DNA from 2 places in the Neoundibacterium parvum genome. Region 2 is predicted to be linked to the other one. Evidence: predicted binding sites of a transcription regulator. Region 2 holds the regulator's gene; the other holds the start of a gene.
What was found. The regulator sigma-54, encoded in region 2, starts transcription at its own class of promoters, with help from an activator protein. The targets are predictions, from matches to a motif close to TGGCANGNAANCTGCTTT.
Positions count from the first base shown of each region.

Region 1: a site for sigma-54 is predicted at 3,388-3,405, ahead of EJN92_RS03050 (ammonium transporter). Genes of this name have one in related genera too.

Region 1 covers NZ_CP034464.1:690,155-694,929, reverse strand. The annotation lists gene EJN92_RS03070 (aldo/keto reductase) at 1-524, opposite strand, end outside; gene EJN92_RS03065 (quinone-dependent dihydroorotate dehydrogenase) at 582-1,625, opposite strand; gene EJN92_RS03060 (arginyltransferase) at 1,737-2,459, opposite strand; gene aat (leucyl/phenylalanyl-tRNA--protein transferase) at 2,546-3,262, opposite strand; gene EJN92_RS03050 (ammonium transporter) at 3,454-4,656, shown strand; gene EJN92_RS03045 (NUDIX hydrolase) at 4,670-4,775, opposite strand, start outside.
Region 2 covers NZ_CP034464.1:1,214,586-1,219,360, reverse strand. The annotation lists gene EJN92_RS05150 (enoyl-CoA hydratase/isomerase family protein) at 1-967, opposite strand, end outside; gene hpf (ribosome hibernation-promoting factor, HPF/YfiA family) at 1,352-1,696, opposite strand; gene EJN92_RS05140 (RNA polymerase factor sigma-54) at 1,818-3,305, opposite strand; gene lptB (LPS export ABC transporter ATP-binding protein) at 3,323-4,066, opposite strand; gene lptA (lipopolysaccharide transport periplasmic protein LptA) at 4,068-4,661, opposite strand; gene lptC (LPS export ABC transporter periplasmic protein LptC) at 4,684-4,775, opposite strand, start outside.

The DNA of each region.
Region 1 (4,775 bases), 520 kb from region 2:
TGGCGTATCTTGCCTTCCTTGACCAACTCGCTCAGTACCGCCAGTGTTTCGGCGATGGCGGTAGAGGGCCGCTCTAGCGCAGGATCAAAGTTTTTCTGTCCGAAAATAGGCGCGTTACGGCTAGGCCAGTGCAACTGATACAGATCGATGTAATCGGTTTGCAGACGCTTTAGACTAGTCTCTACTGCAGCGCGTATGTTGGCCGCATCCAGATCGTTTTCACCCTTGCGTATCCATTCCAGGCCGCGTGATGGCCCAGCCACTTTGGTAGCCAGAACGATGTCATTGCGCTTACCGAATTTTTTGATCCAGCTGCCGATAAAATCTTCGGTCTTGCCCTGCGTTTTGGCGCGCGGCATGACAGGGTAGAGTTCGGCGGTATCGACGAAATTAATCCCGCGCTCCAGCGCGTAATCGATCTGCCTATGCGCCTCGGCCTCGGTATTTTGTTCGCCGAAAGTCATCGTGCCGAGACAGATAGTCGACACTTTTAAATCACTCTTGCCTAGTTGGGTATGGCGCATAGGAATCTATATTAGAAGTTTTTAAACGGGATTAAGGGCGAGTAAATGTAGTCTAGTTTAAGTTGACTTACGCAAAGCCGTCGCGCACTCTTTGACCAGTGCCGGGCCGCGATAGATTAAGCCGGAATAGACTTGTACCAGCGCCGCACCGGCCTGCATTTTTGTGGCTGCATCGGCACCCGAAAAGATACCGCCCACGCCAATAATCGGCAGAGCATCGCCCAATTCTGATTTTAGAGCGCGTATCACTTTATTGGATAATTCAAACACCGGTTCGCCCGAGAGACCACCCGGTTCTTCGCCGTGGTGCAAGCCTTTGACCGCGTCGCGCGTGATGGTGGTGTTGGTGGCGATCACGCCATCGATCTTGTGACGCAATAAGGCGTCGGCAATGTTCTTGATCTGTTCGCTGTCGATATCCGGTGCAATTTTGAGGGTGATCGGTACATAGCGCTTGTGCTGGTCGGCCAGTCTTTGCTGCGCGTCCTTGAGTTGTGACAGTAGGGCGTCGAGTTCGTCCGCGCCTTGCAACTGGCGCAGGTTTTTGGTGTTGGGGGAAGAAATGTTCACCGTCACATAGCTGGCGTAAGGATAAACTTTTTGCAGGCAGTGCAGGTAATCTTCGGCCGCGCGTTCTATCGGTGTATCGGCGTTCTTGCCGATATTGAGGCCCAGTACACCTTGTTTGTCTTGATAAAAGCGCGAAGCTTGCACATTGGCGACGAAGGCATCGACCCCGCCATTATTAAAACCCATGCGATTGATGATGGCGTTCGCTTGCGGCAGGCGGAACATGCGCGGCTTAGGGTTGCCAGCCTGAGCGCGTGGCGTTACCGTGCCGATTTCTATAGAGCCAAAACCGAGTGAAGCGAGTGCATCGATATAGCGGCCATCTTTATCCAGACCAGCGGCTAAACCGACAGGATTAGGAAAATCTATCCCCATCACTTGGCGCGTATCTGATGCCGGTTTGTTCACCAGGCGGGTCAGGCCCAGCGCATGGGCGCGTCGCAAGCTAGGCAGGGTCAGATCGTGGGCGCTTTCGGCGTCCATAGAAAACAGAAAAGGTCGAACCAGGGAATACAGTAATTTGGCGGGCATGATGCTTAGTTAGTGTTATTTTAGGGGGAGTATAGGTAAAAAATGGTCTGTCCGCGCAATAAAACGTGGGGGGTTAAAATATACACAGTGGAGTATCTGCTTAGCATAAGCTTACAGCGGCTGCCACTGGCCACGCATTAAGCCGTCTAGCGGTTTAAAATTGGTTTTATACGCCATTTTCGGGCTAGCGGCTATCCAGTAACCCAAATACACGTAAGGCAATGAGAGCTCCTGAGTTTGCTGGATTTGCCACAGCACATTATAAGTGCCATACGAGGCGGTTTCATCCTCGATATCAAAAAAGGTGTAGACCGAGGACAGGCCGTCACTCAAAATGTCGATGATGCTGACCATGCGCAAGACTTGTTGCGCATCGCGAAACTCTACTAGCCGAGTATTGACGCGGCTCTGGAGTAAAAACTGCGCATATTGATCGCGGCTATCGTGGTCCATACCACCGCCCGCATGTCTGTGGTTTTGATATTTTTGGTAGAGCTCATAATGTTCGTGCTGATAGCTTAAGCTCGTCACGCTGGCCACCAGTTCACCATGTTTTTTGTATGCACGCCTTTGGCTGCGGGTGGTTTGAAATTCGTTGACCCGTACCCGCACTGGCACGCAAGCCTGGCAGCTGTCGCAATGCGGGCGGTAGATAAAGATACCACTGCGCCGAAAGCCGTTTTGTATGAGTTCGGAATAGACATCCGCATTGATTAAATGCGCTGGCGTCGCTACTTGCGAGCGCGCCTGTAAGCCATCCAGATAGCTGCATGGGTAGGGCGCGGTGGCATAGAACTGTATGCTGGCGAAAGGCAGATCGTTGAGTTGAGTCATGATAATTGTAAGGCTTGCCTGTCAGTCTTATCATTCGTGGTCGTCAGCATAGTCATCCCTCATACCCTCAGCCTAAGTTGAAAAAATCAAACAGAGAAGTTCTTCAGGGGCTGCCAAACTGCGATGCTCGGCAGCTCGGTAGCATGTTCTATCCAGCGTACAAAATCACTTCTGGCAATCGGGTGCGCACCTAAGGATGCCAGATGGGCGGTCTCTTGCTGGCAGTCTATCATTTCCACGCCATGTGCGCGCAAGAAAAATATCAAATGAGCAATCGCTATTTTTGAGGCATCGCTGACCCGTGCAAACATCGATTCGCCGTAAAACATTTTCCCTATGCAGACCCCATAAGCACCGCCGACTAATTCACCATCTAACCATACTTCAGACGAATGCGCATAGCCTGCGGCATGCAAATCTGTGTAGCCTTTGACGATCTCGGGCGAGATCCAGGTGCCAGCACCATTGCGGCGTGGTGCCGCGCAGGCGCGCATCACCTGTTCGAAAGCAGTATCGAAGCGCAACTCCCAACGCGCATCTTTGGCAGTTTTTCTGATGGTTTTTTTAAGGCTGTCCGAAAGCTTAAACTCAGCCGTCATCAAGACCATACGTGGATCGGTAGACCACCAAAGTATCGGCTGGCCTTCCGAGTACCACGGAAATATCCCATGTTTATAGGCATCTAACAAACGCGCAACCGACAGATCGGCGCCGGCGGCCAGCAAGCCTGCCGCTTCTTGATCTGCGCCCAACGCCTGGCCTACATCCGGAAACGGCGTATCGAGTTCTAACCAGGGAATCATGATCGCCCTAGTGCGTATCGCATGCCGCGCACCAAAAAGGCGCTATATTTTGGTGCAAAATTAAGCTGGGTCATAAGTTGGAAAAAATTAGGTATATAAATCAATGATTTAAATTCGCACTAAATTGGTACATTTATTGCTTTACTAGTGCGTCAGTATTTAGTATTTGCACATTTATCGGGAGATTTTATATGGATGCACACAAAAGTGGCGCGGATGCCTTGTTCATCTTGCTGGGGGCGATCATGATTTTAGCCATGCACGCGGGTTTTGCCTTTCTTGAGTTGGGTACGGTACGCAAAAAAAATCAGGTGAATGCCTTGGTTAAAATTATCGTTGATTTTGCGGTGTCGACCATCGCCTATTTTTTTGTCGGTTACGGTATCGCCTACGGTATACAGTTTTATGCGGGTGCCGAGGTGTTGGTGCAGCGTAATGGCTTTGAATTGGTCAAGTTCTTTTTCTTGCTAACCTTCGCAGCGGCAATTCCCGCCATTATCTCGGGTGGTATCGCAGAGCGCGCCAAATTCTATCCACAATTGATCGCTACCGCCTTATTGGTTGGGGTCTTATATCCTTTCTTTGAAGGGATAGCCTGGAATCAGCGCTTCGGCATTCAAGCCTGGCTCAAAGCCATGTTCTCGGAAGAGTTTCATGATTTCGCGGGCTCGGTGGTGGTGCATGCTTTTGGAGGTTGGGTGGCTTTGCCAGCTGTCATGTTACTGGGTGCGCGGCGCGGACGGTATATGAAAAACGGCGCGATTGCAGCGCATCCGCCGTCCAGCATCCCGTTTTTAGCCTTGGGAGCATGGATTTTGACGGTGGGTTGGTTCGGTTTTAATGTCATGAGTGCCCAGACGCTCGATAAGATGAACGGCCTGGTGGCGATCAATTCTTTGATGGCGATGGTGGGCGGCACCTTGGTGGCGTTGGTCATGGGTAAAAACGATCCTGGCTTTGTGTATAACGGACCTTTGGCGGGCTTGGTGGCGGTCTGTGCCGGATCAGATTTAATGCACCCATTGGGAGCTTTGATGACGGGTGGGATTGCCGGTGCGATCTTTGTCTGGATGTTTACTTGGACCCAAAATAAATGGAAGGTCGACGATGTGCTTGGGGTCTGGCCTTTGCATGGCTTGTGTGGTGCCTGGGGAGGGATCGCGGCTGGGATATTCGGCTTGAAATCGCTAGGTGGCTTGGGTGGCGTCAGCTTTGCCTCGCAATTAGTTGGCACCCTGCTGGGTATCTCGATTGCGCTAGTGGGTAGTTGGCTAATTTACGGCAGCCTCAAAAAACTAGTCGGGATACGTTTGGATCCGGAAGAAGAATTCGAGGGTGCCGATCTGTCTATCCACAAGGTTTCATCTACTGCGGAGCGTGAAACCAGTTGGTAGTGGTGAGAGGGCTTTATTCGCGCATGGCTTGGAACAAGTCATGCGTATGAAGTTCAAAGTTGCCGCCCTGTTTGACCTTGGCTAAATCCGCAAAGAAAAATTTGAGTGTATTGCTTACT
Region 2 (4,775 bases):
CCACCAAGGCCCTCACGCCCTCTAAGACCTCACCGTGTTTGAAGCAATGGCGCACCATAGTACGTTCCATGCGCAAACATTCTGCCACGCTCATCTTTGCACCGCGCCGCAATTGCTCGAGTGTGACGGCCATCAACAAAGGCGAACGTTTCTGCATCAGGATGCTGGTCTGCCTGGCAAATTCGGTCTGATCCTGCGCTAGTGAAGCCAAGACTTTCCCTGTATCTTTCCCAGCAAAATGTAAGTCTATCGCGGCGCGATTTTTGGCCAGTGTACTTTCTTCAGGAATAGCTTGTTCGGCATACGGAGCGGCAAACGCACGGATCAGATCACGAATATCCGTTGCGCTGCTAGTGCGCAACAAGTCCATCAAGGCGGGTAAGGCCGCTGTAGGAATATACACGTCTGCCAAATCAGCATACAGTGCATCCGCAGCATTGATGATTTCACCCGTCATTCCTAGGTAGGTACCAATTTCTCCCGGGCTACGCGCCAGAAAATAGCTGCCGCCCACATCTGGGAATAGCCCAATATTTACTTCAGGCATGGCCATCTTAGTGCGTTCTGTGACTATTCTGAGACGACAAGCTGGGCCCGCTTGGGCGATGCCCATGCCGCCACCCATGACTACGCCGTTTAGCAGGGCCACATAGGGCTTAGGGTAAAAATGGATTAAATGATTTAAGGCGTATTCTTCGCTAAAAAAATCTTCCAGCAAGGCACTGTCGCCCTTAGGTGTGGCGGTGCCTACATCGTAAAAAAAGCGTATGTCGCCGCCGGCGCAAAATGCCTTTTCGCTGCTGCTGTGGATAAAGACCGCAGTAACTTCCTCACTATCTTTCCATTGTAAAAGTAGGGCGGTGATGCTGCGCACCATCTCTAAGGAGAGCGAGTTGAGGGCTTTTGGCCTATCTAAGGTGATGAAACCGATACGATTTTGTATAACGCTCTGTACGTGATTATTCATAGAATTTGGCTTGCCACGAAGGTGATGGAAATAAGAAAGTCCAAGAGTGCCTGCCTGGTCGCGCAATCTGCATGCGGCTTACCGGCTAGATAGGCTGGAAACCCGCATAAACAGTGTGCGACAGGCATGCCTACTTTTGAAACACAAAAAACTCGACTTGCCGTATGCTTTCGCAGTGATTTTTAACTTAATTGAGACTGTCATTTTATCCATTTTTTAGCTGGATAGACAATGAATCTGGGGGCGATTGGAAAAGGGCGATGCTGCGCAGCTTGCCAAGGAAGCGTACAAACCAGTCTTGTCGTGGAGGTGGATTCTAGACGGAAACAAAAAAGGACGCTGATGAGCGTCCTAGTTTTGGATTCCCTTTGCGGGTTGCTAGTCTTACACTGAGGCTGGATCAGGAATATGTTTGATCGCTTGATGCGGATGTTCCTGAATTTTGTCTTTGTGTTTAATGACCTGTCTATCTAGTTTGTCTACCAGAGTGTCGATGGCTGCATACAGATCATGCGCCAGACTTTCTACGTGGATATCTTTACCGCTGATGTGCAGATTAATATCTGCCTTATGACGTTTGTCCTTTTCTCGGAGCTTGTCGACCGTCAGGGTGACGGCGATATCAATGACTTGATCGAAGTGTCGCCTGATACGTTCTAGCTTATTTTGTACATGTTCACGAATTGCAGGAGTTACTTCAAGGTGATGACCACTGATGGTGAGATTCATAAAACGCTCCTATGGTGATGTTACTTGATGACACTATCGCTATTACTATGGGCCCAATCTGAAAAACCTGTTTGAGCTAAATCATATATAGCAATTTAAGGCAAAATTTCAAGAACAATATTTACAAAGATTTTCGCAAGCTGACTGGTGGAATTTTAAGGGCTTCGCGGTACTTGGCGACTGTGCGGCGCGCAATGACCATCCCTTGTTCACCCAGCATGTCTGCAATCTTGCTATCAGAGAGTGGGCTTTTCTGGTTTTCTGCTCCTATCAATTGTTTGATGAGTGCTCGTATCGCCGTTGATGATGCTTCTCCCCCGGTTTCAGTGGCGACGTGGCTACCGAAAAAATACTTCAGCTCAAACATACCATGTGGGGTCAGCATGTATTTCTGAGTGGTCACACGAGAAATTGTACTCTCATGTAAACCCAGTGTATCAGCAATTTCGCGCAAAACAAGAGGGCGCATCGCGACCGCTCCATGTGTGAAAAAGTTACGTTGTCTTTCAACTATCGCTTGCGAAACACGCAAGATAGTCTCGAAACGTTGTCGCATATTTTTGATCAGCCAACGTGCTTCCTGTAACTGCGGGGTAAGGCTGCCATCGCCACGATTTTGCTTCATGATATTGGCATACATGCTATTCACGCGCAGCTTAGGCATGATGTCTTGGTTCAATACCACTTGCCAGCCGTCAGCCGATTTGCTGACGATCACATCTGGCACCACATAATCAGAACTGCTGGCGGCAAACTCGGCGCCAGGTTTGGGTTTGCACAAACGTATCACCACCTGCGCTTCACGCAAATCTTCATCGTCGCAATTAAAAATTTTCTTTAAGCGAGCAAAATCGCGTTGCGCAAATAAGCCTATTTGCGTTTCTACTATGGCAAGTGCGAGGCGGCGGGTGACGAAAGGGATTTTGGGCAGACGTTTGATCTGCAGCGCCAGGCACTCAGCGCAGTTGCGAGCGCCCACTCCTGGCGGGTCAAAACTTTGCACCATAAACAAGGCAAAATTGAGTTCTTCAGGTTCGACCAAGAGTTCTAGCGGAATGCTGGAATGAATATCTTCCAGACTCTCGATCAGATAGCCGCTGTCATCGAGAGCATCGATCACCAATTCCACCAAGGCCAGATCGCGTGGTTCACGCAGATTCAGGCGCATCTGCTCTAGCAAATGTTCTTTTAGGGAAATATGCGCCGCTTCTAATTGCGGTCTTCCCTCATCTTCTTCTGAGGATTTACTGCCTTGCGGAGCGTCATCAAAACTCCAGTCGGTTTCGCTAGGACTGGTACTGTCGCTAGGATTACTGACTTCAGAGACTTCGCCCGAATCGCTACTTGCATTATTCTGATCATCAACGGGGCTGACCCCGAACTCCGTTTCTGAGCGTGATTCTGTACTGCCAATAGCGCCGTCCGCCAACAAGCGTACCGCGCTATCGAGAGGATTATCAACCCGCTCCAGCATGGGATTTTCTATCAGCAAGTTTTCTAGCTCTTGATGCAGTTCTAGCGTAGACAATTGCAGTAGCCGTATCGATTGCTGCAATTGTGGCGTGAGCGCCAGATGTTGCGAGGTGCGTAGCTGTAGGCTTTGCTTCATGCCGATAATGATTTCCGCTACATGCGGAAATGCTCTCCCAAATAGACGCGCCTGACCGATTCATTGCTGATGATTTCTTGCGGACTACCACTGGCTAATACCGCACCCTGATTAATGATGCAGGCGTGGTCGCAAATGCCTAAGGTTTCACGCACATTGTGATCGGTGATCAAGACGCCTATGCCGCGTTTTTTCAGGAAAGCCACGATGCGTTGTATCTCTATGACCGCAATCGGATCGACCCCGGCAAACGGTTCATCGAGCAGAACGAAGCGCGGATTGGTTGCCAGTGCACGGGCAATTTCTACCCGTCTGCGTTCACCGCCAGACAAAGAGAGCGCTGGATTTTCTCGCAAGCCTTCGATTTGCAAGTCATTGAGCAAGGCATCGAGACGCTGTTCGATGGCGGCTTTACTTAAAGATTTTCCGTGTTCATCGGTTTGTAATTCGAGTACCGCACGGATATTGTCTTCCACCGACAACTTGCGAAATACCGACGCCTCCTGTGGCAAGTAAGATAGGCCAAGTTTGGCGCGCTGGTGTATCGGTAGGCGCGAGATATCAACGCCGTCGATATCGATTTTCCCCGCATCTGAGGGGACTAAGCCGACGATCATATAGAAGGAGGTGGTCTTACCCGCGCCATTGGGGCCGAGTAAGCCGACTACTTCGCCACTTTTCACTTCTAAAGAAACATCGCGCACCACCTGGCGCGCCCCATAGCGTTTTTGCAAACCCTGAATGACGAGTGTACTAGTCATATTATTTGATCGGAGTAACAAGATTGACTGGTTTTGCCAGCTTGGGTTGCAGCGTCAATTTCACGCGACCAGCACCTGGCACATGAGTGCCGTTTATGCTGTTTGTCGCAACAAACACGTCATTGAGGCTATCGTAAGAAAGAAACTCTCCTTCTTGCTCTTGCGTGACTTTTTTGCCTTCTAGATACTTGACACGTGCCTTCGAGATAAACCTGACTAATTCAGTTTTATCGTCGTATTCGATGCGATCGGCCACGCCCTCTACCCATAAATCATCGCCACCATCGCGTTTTTGCCGGAAGAAATTTTGCTTTCCCGGTTTACTGGTGAGCACCACATTCATGTGCTCGTCGGCAGTTTGGGTAATCACGGCGCGATCCGATTTGACTATCAGCGTGCCGCGCGTCAATACCACGTCGCCGGTAAGGGTAGTGACGTTTTTCTTGCCATCAGAATTGGAAAGTTCAGCTTCAATATTGGTTTCTTTTTGACTGTCGGCTTTCTCGGCATGAGCACAAGCTACAGGCGCCAGAAAACACAGCGATATCGTTAATTGGCCGAGATAACTCAGGCCTGAATTGCGGATGGCATACATAGAAAATTTTTCCTGATTTACTTTAAGACTGGGGTTTTGGGGACGTGCCGGCGCGACTGAAACGCGCTCTTACTTTGCTAAGTAACTCCACTTGCTGGGTATTGTTGTCGGCTG